One region of the Mycobacterium antarcticum genome, then DNA from elsewhere that is predicted to be linked to it. Evidence: predicted binding sites of a transcription regulator. Region 1 holds the regulator's gene; the other holds the start of a gene.

Region 1 (7,779 bases):
TCGGTGTGTGACCCGCCCCTTCTCGCGACACTTTCCTCGGACGGGTTGGATATCCCTCAAGATGGACGTCGACTGACGCAGAGTTGACGAACGCGGAACTCAAGGGAGTCCGGCACAGCTCGCTGGGAGGACGCAATGACGGGGCTTCGAACCCGGGTGAGCAGGACGATCGGACGCACGGGCGCCGGCGTCGTAGCGGTGATGGCTGCCGCACTGCTCGTCGCACCCCTCGCGGTGGCGGCACCCGAGGATGACGCCGACGCGGCGATCACGTCGGCCTGGGATGCAGGCGGTGGCGCAGGCGGTCCACTGGGCATCAAGGACGGTGGCGTCTACCCGGTGGGTGCGGGTTTCGGCCAGAACTTCGCCGGCGGCAAGATCTTCTTCACCCCGGACTCCGGCGCGCACGCCATGCGGGGCGCGATCCTCGACGAGTACCAGTCGTTGGGGGGTCCGGGTGACGGGGACCTCGGATTTCCGACCATCGACGAGGGTGACGGCAAGGCACCGGGCAGCCGCAACACCACGTTCAGTGCTGCCGACCGGCCGGTGATCTTCTGGACCCCGGACACCGGCGCGCACGTCGTTCGGGGCGCCATCAACGCCGCGTGGGACCAACTCGGCGGCTCGGCGGGTGTGCTGGGCGTTCCGACGGACGACGAGAGCTATCGCGGTGACGACGTCAGCCAGACGTTCTCTGGCGGACAGCTGACGTGGAATCGGAAGACGAACACCTTCACGACGACGCCCCCGGAGCTGGCGGACCAGCTCGGAGGGCTGCAGGTTCCCGGCGACGTGACCACGGCCATCGCCGCGGCGCGAAGGTCGGCTGGCGGGCCCCTGGGGCCCCTCGGCGCCGCCGACGGCGAGCAGTACGGCATCGGCACCGACGGCGCGGGGCAGAACTATGCCGGTGGGAAGATCTTCTACAGCCCCACGACCGGTGCCAACGTCCTGACCGGACAGGTACTGGCCAAGTACGAGAGCGTGGGCGGACCCGAGGGCGATCTCGGCTTCCCGACGAGCAGCGAAGACGACGGCGGCCTCGCGCCGATGAGCAAGATCGCGAGCTTCGCCGCCGCCGATCGGCCGGTGATCTTCTGGACACCCGACTTCGGAGCCGTCATCGTGCGCGGGGCGATGAACGCCGCGTGGACGAAGCTGGGCGGAGCGACCGGGGAACTCGGCGCGCCGACGGCCGACCAGACCGAGAGCGATGACGTCGTCACGCAGAAGTTCTCCGGTGGCGCCATCTCCTGGAACGGGAAGACCAACGCGTTCACCACCGAGCCGCCCAGTCTGCAATCGCAGCTGCAGGGCCTGGAGGTACCGGGCGGTGCTGCTCCGCAGGCGCAGGGTGCTGCCGACACCCCGTCGGAGGGAGATTCGACGTGGTTCCGCCCGAACTGGTGGTGGCTGCTCGGCATCGTGCCGGTCGTGGTGCTCATCGGGGTGGTGGCGGCGGCCGTCCTGCTCAATCGGCGCAGGCACGACGACCGGGCACCGTTGGACGGCTTCGACGGCGATTATGAGCACGGCGAATACGACGATGATTACGACCACGATCGCGACGACTTCGACTCCGGACCGATCAGCACCGCCAAGTCCGAGGCCGACGAGCGGCGGAGTGGCTGGGCGATGCCCTCCGGCGAGGATGACGACCTTCCCGCCGACGATCGGCATGGCGTGGCCGACGGTTTCGCGGCCGACCTGTCCGCGGATCAGGACGTGATCGACACCGCGCCGACACCGATCGTCACGTCAGGCGAGGAGCGGGAGACGGCGTGGTTCGCCGCCCTCGACGACTCTCACGACCCTCGGGTCGACCAACCCGACGATTACGAGCACACCGAGGTGCAGGCCGAAGTGGTACCCGATCCGGATCCAGAGCTGGAGCCAGAGCTGGAGCCGGAGTTGGAGCCGGATCCTGAGTTGGAGCCGGAGCCGGACAGCGGGCCGCCCAGCGGTCGGCACGCAGCGATCCAGTTCACCGAGCCAGTGGTCGCGGAGACGTCGCTGCGACTGGCGATGGACGACCCCTTCGACGCACCCGCCGGCTATCCGATCAAGGCCGACACCAAGACGGGGCTGTACTGGATGCCCGGAACGGGCCAGTACGACCGCGCCAGGGCCGAAATCTGGTTCGCCAGTGAAGAGTTCGCCTTGACGAACGGCTTCACCAAGGGTTAGCCGGCCGTCGGCCGCGAGTATTAGATCTTGCGGATGACGGTGACGACCTTGCCGAGGATGGCCGCGTCGTTACCGGGGATCGGGTCGAAGGCCGGGTTGTGGGGCATGAGCCACACCTGACCACCGGTGCGCTTGAAGGTCTTCACGGTGGCTTCGCCGTCGATCATCGCGGCGACGATGTCGCCGTTGTCCGCCACGTTCTGCTGGCGGATCACGACCCAGTCGCCGTCGCAGATCGCGGCGTCGACCATCGACTCGCCGACCACCTTCAACAGGAAGAGCGACCCTTCACCGACGAGTTCCTTCGGTAGCGGGAACACGTCTTCGACTGCCTCTTCGGCCAAGATCGGTCCGCCGGCGGCGATGCGCCCGAGCACGGGGACGAAGGTGGGTACGGGCAGGGCGTCGGAGCCTGCGACGTCGGTCGTGACGACCGGCCCCGCCAACCGCGAGGGATCGTCTGCGGACCGCACGTCGACCGCGCGCGGTCGGTTGGCGTCGCGACGCAGGTAGCCCTTGCGTTCCAGCGTGCGGAGTTGGTGCGCGACCGACGACGTCGAGGTCAGGCCCACGGCGTCACCGATCTCGCGGATGCTGGGCGGGTATCCCCGCGTGGTGACCGAGCTCCGGATGACCTCCAGGATGGTGCGCTGACGTTCGGTCAGGACCGTGTCGTTGATGTCACTCATGGCGCCGAATGTAGTCCTACCCGAGGGCAGAATCAAACATGTGTTCGACGCGTGTCGTGCCAATTCTTTGGCCGGGCGGACGTGTCGGTGGGTCGCGATACCGTTTGCAACAGTTCGATCACATGTTCTAGTCATCGAACACCTGAGCGATTAGCATTCGAACACAGGAGCGAACGGACACCATGCGAAAGGCCCGCCAGATGACCATCATCACCCGAGAAGACCCCACCGATCTCGTCGTGCGGCCCATGCGGCCGGTGCGCCGGACGACGTCTGCCGCGAGGCGCGGGCCCCAGCCGCACCGGCCGGCCGGCGCACCGCTGAACTACCGCGGCACCGGAGTGCTGATGTCGCGCGCATCGCACCGGCGCAGGCCGGTGACCCCGCTGGCCACCGTGATGTTGGCGCTCGTCGCCGCGGCCATCACCGTGTGGCTCGGCCTGGTTGCGCAGCTCGGCGGAACCCACGAGTCACCGGCACCCTCCCCGGCGCGGTTGGCCGTGGTTCAGGTGCAGGCAGGCGAATCGCTGGAGCAGCTGGCGCAGAGGATCGCACCGGACGCTGCGGTCGGTGCGATAGTGGCCGAGATCCGCGATCTCAACGAACTGGACTCCGCGGCGGTCGACGCCGGGCAGTCGCTCATCGCGCCGGTGGGTTGATCCGCAGCATGCGCCGTGAAACGCACTGCCGTGCAACGGTACGCTCGTATGCGACCGGAGTAAGAGCACGCGGCGAAGGAGCGGAGATGCACTGTCCGTTCTGCCGTCACCCGGATTCGCGGGTGGTCGACTCCCGGGAAGCCGACGAGGGTCAAGCGATCCGGCGCCGCCGCTCCTGCCCGGAGTGCGGGCGCAGGTTCACCACGGTGGAGACGGCCGTACTCGCCGTGGTGAAGCGCAGTGGCGTCACCGAACCGTTCAGTCGCGAGAAGGTCATCAAGGGCGTTCGCCGGGCGTGCCAGGGGCGCGACGTCGATGACGATGCCTTGAACCTGTTGGCGCAAAAGGTGGAGGATGCCGTTCGGGCCGCCGGGTCACCCGAGGTGCCCAGCAACGAAGTCGGCCTGGCCATCCTGGGCCCCCTCCGTGATCTCGACGAGGTCGCGTACCTCCGCTTCGCATCGGTGTACCGCTCGTTCTCGTCCGCTGCCGACTTCGAACGCGAGATCGAGGCGCTGCGCGCCCATCGCGGCGTGCCGTCTCCCTGACCGATCAGTCGAGCCGACGGACCCCGTCTTCGACGACACGTCCCGCGACGTCGACCCATCCCTCGGCACTCCACGTGGTACGGAGCTCCGAACCCTGGCCCTGGGTGATGACGAGGTCGCGACTCAGCTGTTCGGTGATGCGTACCGCGGCCGCGCCGGTCGCCTCGTCCTCGGGAATGCCGATGTTGTTGGCGAACAGCCGTGACCGAATGGTTCCCGCCGACTCGTCGATCCACGCCCAGACGTAGTGACCGACGTCGGCGTCGAAGTCGTCGGCTCCGGCCGCGAGCACGTCGTCCACCGATGCCAACCGGTGCATCGCGAACTCCGGCGCCCACTTTGCCCTGGCGCTGATCACCGTGACCTCACCATCCGGCCGGTCCTCGTACCTCACCTGGACGACGCCCGCAGGCACCTGCAACGTCTTGACCGGGGTGCCGCGCTGCCTCAGCCACCACGATGCGCCAACGGTCGGATGCCCCGCGAACGGCAGTTCCGTGACGGGCGTGAAGATGTGCGCCGTGGTGGTACCCGCACCCGGAGCCGGCAGATCGATGAAAATAGTTTCGCTGTAACCCAATTGGGCGGCGATCCACTGCCTCTCGGCGGGCGGCGCCAGGCTGGCGTCGACCACCGCGAGCGGGTTTCCGTAGTCGCCGTTCGGGCTGGTGAACACGCGGACGACGTCGACGTTCAAGGCCATGGGCAAATGCTACGTGGCGCTGCGCTCGTCGGCCCCCATGGCATCGAGCACCGCGACGCGGGTGTCGATGGAACCGGTGAGACCACCCTCGCTGGCCCCGGCACGCAACAGGTCGCGCAGCATGTCCTGGTCGTAGACGGCCGGGTCGGTCGAATCGATGAACTTCTCCACGACCTCGACGAAGCGGTCGGGATCGTCGTGGAAGGGGAAGTGGCCGGACCCCTCGAACACCTCGAGTTGCGCGCCCGGCATGGCGGCGTGCGCCATGCGCGCGTGACTGACCGGGATCACCGAATCGCGAGAACCCCAAATCAATTGCACGGGAACCGATTCCGTCAAATAACATCGATCGAGCATGGTCACCACCTGGCCCCGCCAGTCGACCACCGCGCGCAGGGTCCTGGCGAAGGCGGAGGACGCCGTCGGCTCCGGGAGGTCGGCGAGGATGCGCAGGACGTGGGGCAGGTCGCGACCGAGACCGGTGGTGCCGAGAAGTGGGCCGCCGACCCGACCGAGCAGATGCAGTGCGGGTAGCACCATCGGCAGACGCAGCAGCGCTAGCGCCTCACTCCCCAACGGCAGGGAGGCGATCCGGAAGGCGACGTTGACGTCCCTTGTCACTCCGCCGGCCCCGACGAGGATCAGTCGATCCACCAACTGCGGGAACTGATAGGCGAATTGCATGGCCACCCCGCCGCCGAGCGAATGTCCGACGACGGTGACCCGGTCGATGTCCAAGACGCTGAGCAGGTCGCGCATGCCGTTCGCGTAGGCAGCAACCGAGTAGTCGGCGCGGGGCTTGTCGGACTTGCCATGGCCCAGCAGGTCCGGAGCGATCACCGTGAACCGTTGGGCGAGTTTCGCCTGCACGGTGCTCCAGGTCGTGGAGTTGTCGCCGATGCCGTGGATGAGCAGGATGGCCGGCCCCGACCCGGCAATCCGGTACGCGCGTCGATACCCGTGGATGGTGCGGTAGTGCAGCGTCGGGCTGAGCTCGCGCACGGGCCGCAAGTTGGGCTGTCGCTTGGTCACCGATCACCAACTTCGTCGTCGGGCCCTGGGTCAGGCGGCCGATCAGGACCCGGTGTCGCCGCCCCCGTCAACCGAATCGTCTCCGGTCTGCTCGGCGAGGAAACGCTCGAATTCGGCGCCGAGTTCATCGCCACTGGGCAAATCCTCGTCACGCGCCAGTAGCGATCGATTCTCTTGGGCAGCAACGAACGCATCGTACTGGTGCTCCAGGGCCGTCACCACTTGAGCGACTTCGTCACTGGAGGACACCTGTTCGTTGATCTTGTCGTGCACCTCTGCGCCGGCCTCGGCGAGTGACCCAAGCGGAAGTCGCAGCGACCCGGTCTTGGCAACCTGCGTCAGCAACGCATCCGCTGCCGGTGGATAGTCCGTCTGTGCCAAGTAGTGCGGGACGTGCACGGTGAATCCGACCGCGTCGTGGCCATGCTGGGTCATGCGGTACTCGAGCAGATTCGACACGCTGGCGGGCACCTGCACCTCGCCGACCCACGGCTGGTGGCCGGCGATCAGCTCCTTGTTGCCGGAGTGGGCGGTCATGGTGATCGGGCGGGTGTGCGGCACCGCCATCGGGATGGCGCCGAGGCCGATCACCTGGCGGACGCCGAGTCGTTCCGCGAGCAGGCGGACGGCGGTGATGAAGCGTTCCCACCGAAGGTCCGGTTCGAGACCGGCCAGCAGCAGGAACGGCGTGCCGACGCTGTCGTGCAGCGCGTAGAGGTTCAGCTCGGGGTCGTCGTAGTGGGTGAAGTGGTCGGTCTTGAACGTCATGAGCGGCCGACGCGAGCGGTAGTCGAGCAGCTCGTCGATCGCGAAGGACGCGACCAGCTCGGTGTCGAGGGTGTCCTTGAGATGCGTCGCGGCGATCTTGATGACGTGCCCGGCGTCGGAGAACCCTTCCAGGGCGTGGATCATGACGGGTCCACGCCCGTCCTCCGACGACAGCTGAGGAGCGGGGAACTCCAACTCGTAGATCCCAGTCTGTTCGGGTTGGTAGTGCTGACCCGGCCCTTCTTCGTGATCGGCCATTCTGCCTCACCACCTCCTGACGTCCAGTGTCCCGTACTTCGGGGATTTCTCCCGCACGGCCCCATGCAACGGTGGAACCCTCTGGCGACAGCGGCCATTCCGTGACCGCTGCCGCATTCGGTCCCGTGCGGCAAGATCGGTGATCGTGCGCCGCGCCAGGGTCTTGCTATGGGTGGCGATCGCGACGGCGTGTGCACAGCCCACGCCGCTCGCGGCGACGGCTAGCGGCCCGTCCTCATCGGTGCCCGAAGCACCTGTGCTGGCCACGGCGACGGCCGCACCGGTGAACCCCGACCCGAGGGTGGGGGCGATCTTCCTCGGCGGTGACTCGCTGCACACCTGCACCGGATCGGTGCTTCATTCGACGACGGGCGACCTGGTCCTCACCGCGGCGCACTGCATGGCCGAGGGTTTCGAGGCGTCGTTCGTGCCGGCGTTCGCCGAAAGTGCTGCGGCGCAGGACTATTGGCATGTCGATGCCGTATACCTCGACCCCCGGTGGGTGTCGTCTCAGGATCCGCACGCCGACATCGCCGTCCTCAGGGTGAGCCGCCAGGACGGCGCAGCGATCGAGGCGGCGGCAGGTGGTGGTCTCACCATCGGTCCCAGTCCGGCCATCGGCACGGACGTCGTCGTGACCGGTTACGCGCTCGGCGTCGGGGGAGTGCCCGTCGGCTGCATGGCGCGCATGGCGGCCGTCGAGCACGGCTATCCCTCGATCCGCTGCAGTGGACTGGTCGACGGCACCAGCGGGGCGCCGTGGGTGGCCGGATCGACGGTGGTGGGGATCACCGGTGGGTTGGAGGCCGGTGGCTGCGAGGAGAACGTCTCCTACGCGCCGCCGTTCGACGATGCGATCGGGCACTTGGTGGCGCGGGCCGAGGCGGGGGGCCCTGGTGATCACGCGCCTGCGGCGTTCGACGACGACTGCT
Region 2 (7,779 bases), 170 kb from region 1:
CGCTGGGCGTAGTCGACGTCGCGCACGCTGCGCACCGACAGCCGGCCAAGAGCCATGGCGCCGAGGAACACGAGCAACGCGCCAAGCCCGTGAAAGTAGGTGAGCTCGAGCCAGGCCGCCTTGGTCTCGGTCTCGGCGACCGGCCGACCGATTTCCCCGATGGTCAGCGTGGTGGCCATGACGCGGCCGATGACGAACCAGGCGCCTGAGGCGACGCTGAGCCAGCCGCCGAGCATCGCCGTCGGCCGGTTCTGGGACCGGACCAGCAGCAGGCCGCCGACGACGGCGACGACGCCGGGCAGGACCTCGAGCCAACCCCGCGTGGCGCTCCACGCCGCACCCTGAGCCGGGTCGTAGGCGAAGTCGAAACCGGGTCCCAGGAACGGCACGAGGGCGCCCCACAGTCCCAGGAGGATCACTAGGAACCCGCTCGCCGCGCCACGACTGCGCGGAATGCGTAGCCTTCCACCCCTCGAACGTTCGCCCGAAACGGCCTGAGTCATGTTTCCTCCTCGATTTGGGCGTGGGGTACCCACTTGGAGGTGGGTTTAACTTTGCGGTCGAATGGCGATGTGACAGAAGTCAGCCCTCGTGGACGCCACTCGCGTACGCCGTTCCTTGCTGCCGTTCGGCGCCGAGAGGTAGTCGCCAGCGACGCCATCGGCAACCCTCGGCCGTACAGCCGAGCGCGCGCGTGGAGACCTCGCTAAAGCTGACGACAGTTGTCACGCCGGGTAAATCGGTCGCATCGACGTTTCTTGGAGAAAAGAATCGCGGACCTACGGCAAACGGCCCAAGCGTTCTGTAGTCTCCTCCAGAGACACTCGTCACTCGAGCCGAGACCTCGCTCTGATGGCATCGCAGACTAACGGCAGAGGCAGATGCACGTGGACTGGATTCGTCACTGGTGGCGACGGCCCGATCACTATGAGTGGCTGTCCGCATATCTCGACGTCCGCAATCTTCGTCGCGTCGCCCAGTACTCGATGGCGGCCACGGTTGCCGCGCTGGGACTGGTACCGGTCCTGATGCTCTTCACACCGGCCGGCCCGCAGACCCCGGTGGGACGAGCCATCTCGGTGACGATCTTCGGGTTCTGCACCGTGATGGCGTCGATGTGGGCCAGGAAGTGGCCGACCCGTGATCAGTCGGCGGCATTCGTCGTGGTCGCCAACATCTCGATCGCTGCGACGTGCCTCGTCGACGGATGGCCTGGGATGGGAATCCAGTTCTGCACCGCCTTCGCCGCCCTCGCCGGTTACGTGGCGTTCTTCCACAGCAGCAAGTACGTGGCGTTGACGTTGACGACGGCGGCGGGGACGGCATTGGGATTCGCGGTGCAGACGGCGATGGCAGGGGATCTACCGCTTGCCCTGAGCCGCCTGCTGGTATTGATCGTCACCGTTCTCGCGGTGCCGTTCTGCGTGCACGTACTCGTGCACACCCTCGGGATCGACGCCCTCAAGTCGGATATCGACCCGCTGACCGACCTGCCCAACCGGCGGGCGTTCCAACGATCCGTTCGCGTGCTGGCGGCCGAGGCTAGTCGGGACGGCACGGGCCACTTCACGATCGTGATGATCGATCTGGACGACTTCAAGCGCGTCAACGACACCGGGGGGCACGCAGCGGGCGATCAGACGCTGGTCGAGGTGGGCGCCATCCTTCGCCGCATCCGGCGGGGAGACTCCGTGGTCGCGCGAATCGGTGGGGAAGAGTTCGTGATCGCGCTCTCGGGTGATCGGAGAGCGGCCATCGGACTGGCCGAGCGGATACTCCGTGAGATCTCCCAGACCCCGTCCCGGGTGACGGCCAGCATCGGTGTCGCGAGTGCATCGCTCTTCCGGGTCGTCGCACGCGAAATCCCTTCCCAGGTAGATCAATTGCTCGAATCGGCAGACCGCGCGATGTACCGGGCCAAGCGTTCGGGTGGTGACCGCGTGCACGTCGTGGGCCACCCCAGCGAGTCCTACGTCGAGAAGCCGATGGCGAGCAACACCACCGCCACCAACGGCAGGACACCCTGGATCACCGCCGAGCGTGCCTTCGCCGGAGCGGACGCCAACAGCACCACCGCGGCGGCCAGCATGGATCCGACACCGGCGAACAGCAGTGCGGCACCCACGCGAGTACCGTCCGAAATCGTGAACGCCAGTCCCACTACCGTGACCACTGCCAAGAAGAGGTTGTAGAAGCCCTGGTTGAACGCCAGCAGCTTGGTGGTCTCGGCCTCCTCCGGCGTCGTGCCGAAGGTGGCCCTGGTGCGCGGCGAGGTCCACCGAAACGACTCGAGCACCCAGATGTACACGTGCAGCGCAGCGGCCAAGGCCGCGAAAACCAGTCCAGCAGTGATCATTTCACGCCTCCCATAGTGGCTACTCGAACATGCGCTGCTGTCCGAGACCCGTCATACCGCTCGGCGGCGTCATGCCAAGGTGCGTCCACGCCTGAGCGGTGGCCACCCGGCCGCGCGGGGTACGAGCGATCATGCCGGCGCGCACCAGGAAGGGCTCGCATACCTCTTCGACGGTCGTGGCCTCTTCGCCGACGGCGACCGCGAGCGTCGACACCCCGACCGGACCGCCGCCGAAGCTACGGGTGAGCGCCGAGAGCACCGCGCGGTCGAGACGGTCGAGCCCTAGCTCGTCGACGTCGTAGACCGCCAGCGCCGCCTTCGCGATGTCCAGGGTGACGATGCCGTCGGCCCGCACCTCGGCGTAGTCGCGGACACGGCGCAGGAGGCGGTTGGCGATACGGGGCGTCCCACGCGAGCGCCGGGCGATCTCGACGGCGGCCTCCACCCCGACGTCGATGCCGAGGATGCCCGCCGAGCGGGCCAGCACGCGTTCGAGTTCGGCGGGTTCGTAGAAGTCCATGTGGGCGGTGAACCCGAAGCGGTCGCGGAGAGGTCCCGTCAGGGCGCCGGATCGGGTCGTCGCACCAACCAGCGTGAACGGAGCGACCTCGAGGGGTATCGAAGTAGCACCGGGCCCCTTACCGACGACGACGTCGACGCGGAAGTCCTCCATGGCGAGGTACAGCATCTCCTCGGCGGGGCGGGCGATGCGGTGGATCTCGTCGATGAACAGCACATCGTGCTCGACCAGGTTGGACAGCATGGCGGCGAGATCGCCGGCGCGCTCCAGGGCGGGACCGGACGTGAGCCGCAGCGACGTGCCGAGTTCGGCGGCGATGATCATGGCCAAGGACGTCTTGCCGAGGCCTGGCGGGCCGGACAACAGGATGTGATCGGGCGTGCCGCCGCGGTTCTTGGCTCCTTCAAGCACCAGCTGGAGTTGTTCGCGCACCCGGGGTTGGCCGATGAATTCGTTCAGCGAGCGGGGACGCAGGCTGGCGTCCACGTCACCCTCGCCCACCGTCAGTGCCGCCGACACCTCACGGTCGGAGGTGTCTTCGTGATCGTCTTCGTCGAACCTCCCCACGCGCTACTTCTTCCCCAGCATCGACAGCGCGGCCCGCAGCGCACTCGACGTCGTCGCCTCGGCGTCCTCCGCGAGGACCCGGTCTGTGGCCTCCTCGGCCTGCTTGATCGCAAACCCAAGCCCGACAAGGGCTTCCACGACCAGGCCCCGCACCGCGTGCCCGCCGAACGCCCCGCCGGCGCCGGCGGACGTCACCGTCCCGATCTTGTCCCGTAGCTCGAGCACCAGGCGCTCGGCACCACGCTTGCCGATGCCCGGCACGCGGGTCAGCGCGGTGACGTCACCGTCGGCCAGCGCCTGCCGCAACGTCGGGGCGTCGTAGACGGCGAGGGTGGCCAACCCGATCTTCGGCCCGACGCCGGAGACCGAGAGCAGCGTGATGAACAGATCGCGCGATTCGGAGTCGGCGAATCCGTACAACGTCATGGAGTCCTCGCGGACGATCATCGCGGTGATCAGCCGAGCCTCCGTGCCGCGCCGCAGCGTCGCCAGCGTGGTCGGCGTCGTCATGACCTTGTAGCCCACGCCGGCAGCCTCGATGACGGCGTGGTCGAGGGCGATGTCGAGCACTTCCCCGCGCACCGAGGCAATCACGTCGCCGCCTTCAGCTTGGCCTTGTACTTGCGGCGTTGCTCGGCGGCCATCGCCTCGGCCTCGGCCAACCGCGCGATCATCGGCGCCCGCCAACAGTGGCAGATGGCCAGGGCCAGGGCGTCCGCGGCATCGGCGGGCGTCGGTTTGGTCTGCAGGGCAAGGATTCTGGTGACCATCTCGGTGACCTGAGCCTTGTCGGCGCGACCGTTGCCCGTCACGGCAGCCTTCACCTCGCTGGGGGTGTGGAAGTGCACGTCGATGTCACGCCTCGCCGCGGCGAGGGCGATGACGCCGCCCGCCTGCGCGGTGCCCATCGCGGTGTTGGCGTTCTGGTTGGCGAACACCCGCTCGATGGCGAGCACGTCGGGACAGTGGGTGTCCAGCCAGTGCTCGACGGCGTCGCTGATGGTGAGCAACCGCTTCTGCAGCGGTTGATCCGACGGGGTCCGCACGACGTCGACGTCCAGCGCGATCACCTGCCGACCGCGGCCGCTCTCGATGACCGAGAGCCCACACCGCGTCAGCCCAGGGTCGACGCCCATCACCCGCACTGCGACTCCCTACCCACGAACGCTCCCGACTCCCGAACAGCTGTTCGATACCTTATCGGCGCTCGGCGATGTCGCGCGGTAGGGACACGCCCACCGTGATCTAGCACCAGGGACCTAGCCGCCGCGGTTGATGAGCGCCAACAACAGCTTGGGAGCCACCCGCGCCCCGATCTGCGAGACACGTCCAAGCCCGATCGGGATCTCGTCCCTTCCTGCATCCAGGCCCCGCATGGCCCGGTCGAGGAAGCCTTCCAGGGACATCGCCATGGGGGGCGTCGATGGCATGTCGCGGTGCAGTGGCGTGTCGACGACCGGGGGGATGATCTCTACGACCTGGACTGTCGATCCGGCCAGTTGCCGTCGCAGGCTCACTGTGAAGGAGTGCACCGCGGCCTTCGTCGCGGAGTAGACGGGGGCCGATGCGTAGGGGACGAACCCCAGACCAGAGCCGACGTGGACCACGCGCGAGCGAGGAGCCCGACGTAGCAGCGGAAGTGCCGCTGCGGTGACGTTGATGAGCCCTGTGAAGTTGGTGGCGATCTCGGAGGCGATGTCCGCGGGTCCGGGCGGCTCGGCGGCCGTGAAGTCGAGCCGCCGCTGGATCCCCGCGTTGTTGACGAGGGTGCTCAGATGTGGGGTTTCCGCCGCCACGTCCGCCAGCCCTCGGGCGACGGACTCGGGGTCGGCGACGTCCATCACGACCACCGACATCCCGGAATGTCGAGCCGCCACGGACTCCAGCCGTGCCCGGTCCCTGCCCGAGATGATGACCTGGGCTCCCCGCGCATGAAATCGCGCGGCGATACCCGCGCCGATTCCCGAGCTGGCTCCGGTGACGAGGACGACCCCGTCGACTACGCGCTGTGCCACTTCGTCGACCTCCTGTCAGGATCACCGTTCAGGCCAGGGGGATCGCCAAGCGTTAACTTGGATGGGTGACCGTCCTCAACTCTCCCATTCCGCGGTTCCATCTCGCCATACCCGTCGACGACCTCGACGTGGCACGCCACTTCTACGGCACCGTTCTCGGACTGCCGCAGGGCCGCAGCGCCGAATCGTGGGTCGACTGGAATCTGCACGGACATCAGGTCGTCACCCATCTGGCGCCTGGCCGAGCCGCGCCCGCGCACAATCTCGTGGACGGCCACGACGTCCCGGTGCCGCACTTCGGCCTGTTGCTCGACGTCGACGAGTTTCACCGGCTCGCCGAGCGGCTGCGCGGTAGCGGCGCCGCGTTCGTCATCGAGCCGTACCTTCGCTTCGCGGGGCAGGCAGGTGAGCAGTGGACCATGTTTCTCCTCGATCCAGCTGGGAATGCCTTGGAGTTCAAGGCGTTCGCCGATGATTCCCAGGTGTTCGCCACCGACGAAGGGAAATGATGCGCGTAGTCATCGCAGGTGGGCACGGCAAGATCGCGCTCGCGCTGGAGAAGATGCTCGCCGATCGCGGCGACTCGGTAGCAGGCCTGATCCGCAACGCCGACCAGAGTGAGGATCTGCGGAGCGCTGGCGCCGAGGCGATCGTCGTGGACCTGGAGAATTCGTCGGTCGACGAGCTGGCCGCCCTGCTGCAGAACGCCGACGCAGTGGTGTTCGCCGCGGGCGCCGGCCCCGGCAGCGGGATCGAGCGCAAGACCACCGTCGATCGCGACGCCGCCATCCTGCTGGCCGATGCCGCCGAAGCCGCGGGCGTCGGTCGCTATCTGATGGTGTCGGCGATGGGGGCCGACAGCCAGCCGGCGGACAACACCGGCGACCCGGTCTTCGCCGCGTATCTCACCGCCAAGGCCGCCGCCGACGAGGCGGTCCGCGGTAGGCCGGCGCTCAACGCCACCATCGTGCGGCCCGGTGCTCTCACCGACGACGCCGGCACCGGCCGGGTCCGGGTGGCCGCCTCGACCGGGCGGGGAAGCATCCCGAGGGCGGACGTGGCGGCAATGCTGGTCGCGCTCCTCGACGCCCCGAGTACCAGCGGGGTGACGTTCGAGCTCATCTCCGGTGACGCCTCGATCGAGGAGGCCATGTCGGTGCTGAGCGGCTAGCGGTCAGTCCTCGTCGAGTTGCGCCGCGACCTCGTCGGAGATCTCGACGTTGGTCCAGACGTCCTGCACGTCGTCGCTGTCCTCCAGCGCGTCGACGAGCTTGAGCACCTTGCGGGCGCCCTCGACGTCGACCGGCACCGAGACGGACGGTTGGAAGCTGGCCTCCGCCGATTCGTAGTCGATGCCCGCATCCTGCAGTGCGGAGCGGACGGCGACCAGGTCGGTGGGCTCGGAGATGACCTCGAAGCTGTCACCGAGATCGTTGACGTCCTCCGCGCCCGCCTCCAGCACGGCGGTGAGCACGTCGTCCTCGGTCAGGCCGTTCTTCTCCAGCATGACCACGCCCTTGCGGCTGAACAGGTAGGACACCGAACCCGGGTCGGCCATGTTCCCGCCGTTGCGCGTCATCGCGATGCGCACCTCGCTGGCGGCGCGGTTGCGGTTGTCGGTGAGGCACTCGATCAGCACCGCCACGCCGTTCGGTCCGTAGCCCTCGTAGGTGATGGGCTGCCAGTCGGCGCCGCCCGCCTCCTCGCCACCGCCACGCTTGCGGGCGCGTTCGATGTTGTCGTTGGGGACCGACGTCTTCTTGGCCTTTTGGATGGCGTCGTACAGCGTCGGGTTGCCCGACGGGTCACCACCGCCGGTCCTGGCCGCCACCTCGATGTTCTTGATCAGCCGCGCGAATTCCTTGCCGCGGCGCGCGTCCTTGACGGCCTTCTGATGCTTGGTGGTGGCCCACTTGGAATGGCCGCTCATGCAGGTACTACTCGCTTTCGGTCAACTGCGAAGTGTGATCGTCCAGTCTACGTCGTCGCGTTTCGGGGGCGTCTCGCTAGAGGGAGTCGACGAACAGCCGGTGCACGCGACGATCGCCGGTCATCTCCGGATGGAACGCCGTCGCCATCGTCTTGCCCTGCCGCACGGCGACGGGATGCCCGCCGGCTCTGGCCAACACCTCGACCGACGGCCCGATTCGCTCGACCCACGGCGCTCGGATGAACACCGCGTGCACGGAACCCGACAGCCCTTCGAAGGGGATGTCTTCCTCGAACGAATCAACTTGTCTGCCAAAGGCATTGCGCCGCACGGTGATGTCGAGCCCGCCCAAGGGCAACGCCTCGCGGCCGGGCACGCCGGCATCGGTGAT

What was found. Region 1 encodes LexA, which represses DNA repair genes until DNA is damaged. Its sites were predicted from a motif close to CGAACANNTGTTCG; they were not measured.
Region 2: ruvC (crossover junction endodeoxyribonuclease RuvC) is a predicted target of LexA. The motif match lies at 4,622-4,635, and genes of this name have one in related genera.

Annotation. Positions count from the first base shown of each region.
Region 1 is NZ_AP027291.1:3,559,284-3,567,062, reverse strand. Features, by position in the region: gene QUE68_RS17520 (acyl-CoA dehydrogenase family protein) at 1-11, shown strand, start outside; gene QUE68_RS17515 (LGFP repeat-containing protein) at 136-2,190, shown strand; gene lexA (transcriptional repressor LexA) at 2,211-2,879, opposite strand; gene QUE68_RS17505 (LysM peptidoglycan-binding domain-containing protein) at 3,080-3,538, shown strand; gene nrdR (transcriptional regulator NrdR) at 3,625-4,086, shown strand; gene QUE68_RS17495 (PhzF family phenazine biosynthesis protein) at 4,091-4,789, opposite strand; gene QUE68_RS17490 (alpha/beta fold hydrolase) at 4,799-5,821, opposite strand; gene QUE68_RS17485 (proteasome assembly chaperone family protein) at 5,864-6,847, opposite strand; gene QUE68_RS17480 (trypsin-like serine peptidase) at 6,993-7,779, shown strand, end outside.
Region 2 is NZ_AP027291.1:3,392,166-3,399,944, forward strand. Features, by position in the region: gene QUE68_RS16585 (hypothetical protein) at 1-503, opposite strand, end outside; partial or broken gene QUE68_RS16590 (GGDEF domain-containing protein) at 1,350-1,889, shown strand; gene QUE68_RS16595 (DUF1304 domain-containing protein) at 1,970-2,356, opposite strand; gene ruvB (Holliday junction branch migration DNA helicase RuvB) at 2,376-3,443, opposite strand; gene ruvA (Holliday junction branch migration protein RuvA) at 3,447-4,037, opposite strand; gene ruvC (crossover junction endodeoxyribonuclease RuvC) at 4,034-4,588, opposite strand; gene QUE68_RS16615 (SDR family oxidoreductase) at 4,703-5,458, opposite strand; gene QUE68_RS16620 (VOC family protein) at 5,524-5,967, shown strand; gene QUE68_RS16625 (NAD(P)H-binding protein) at 5,967-6,629, shown strand; gene QUE68_RS16630 (YebC/PmpR family DNA-binding transcriptional regulator) at 6,633-7,388, opposite strand; gene pdxT (pyridoxal 5'-phosphate synthase glutaminase subunit PdxT) at 7,465-7,779, opposite strand, start outside.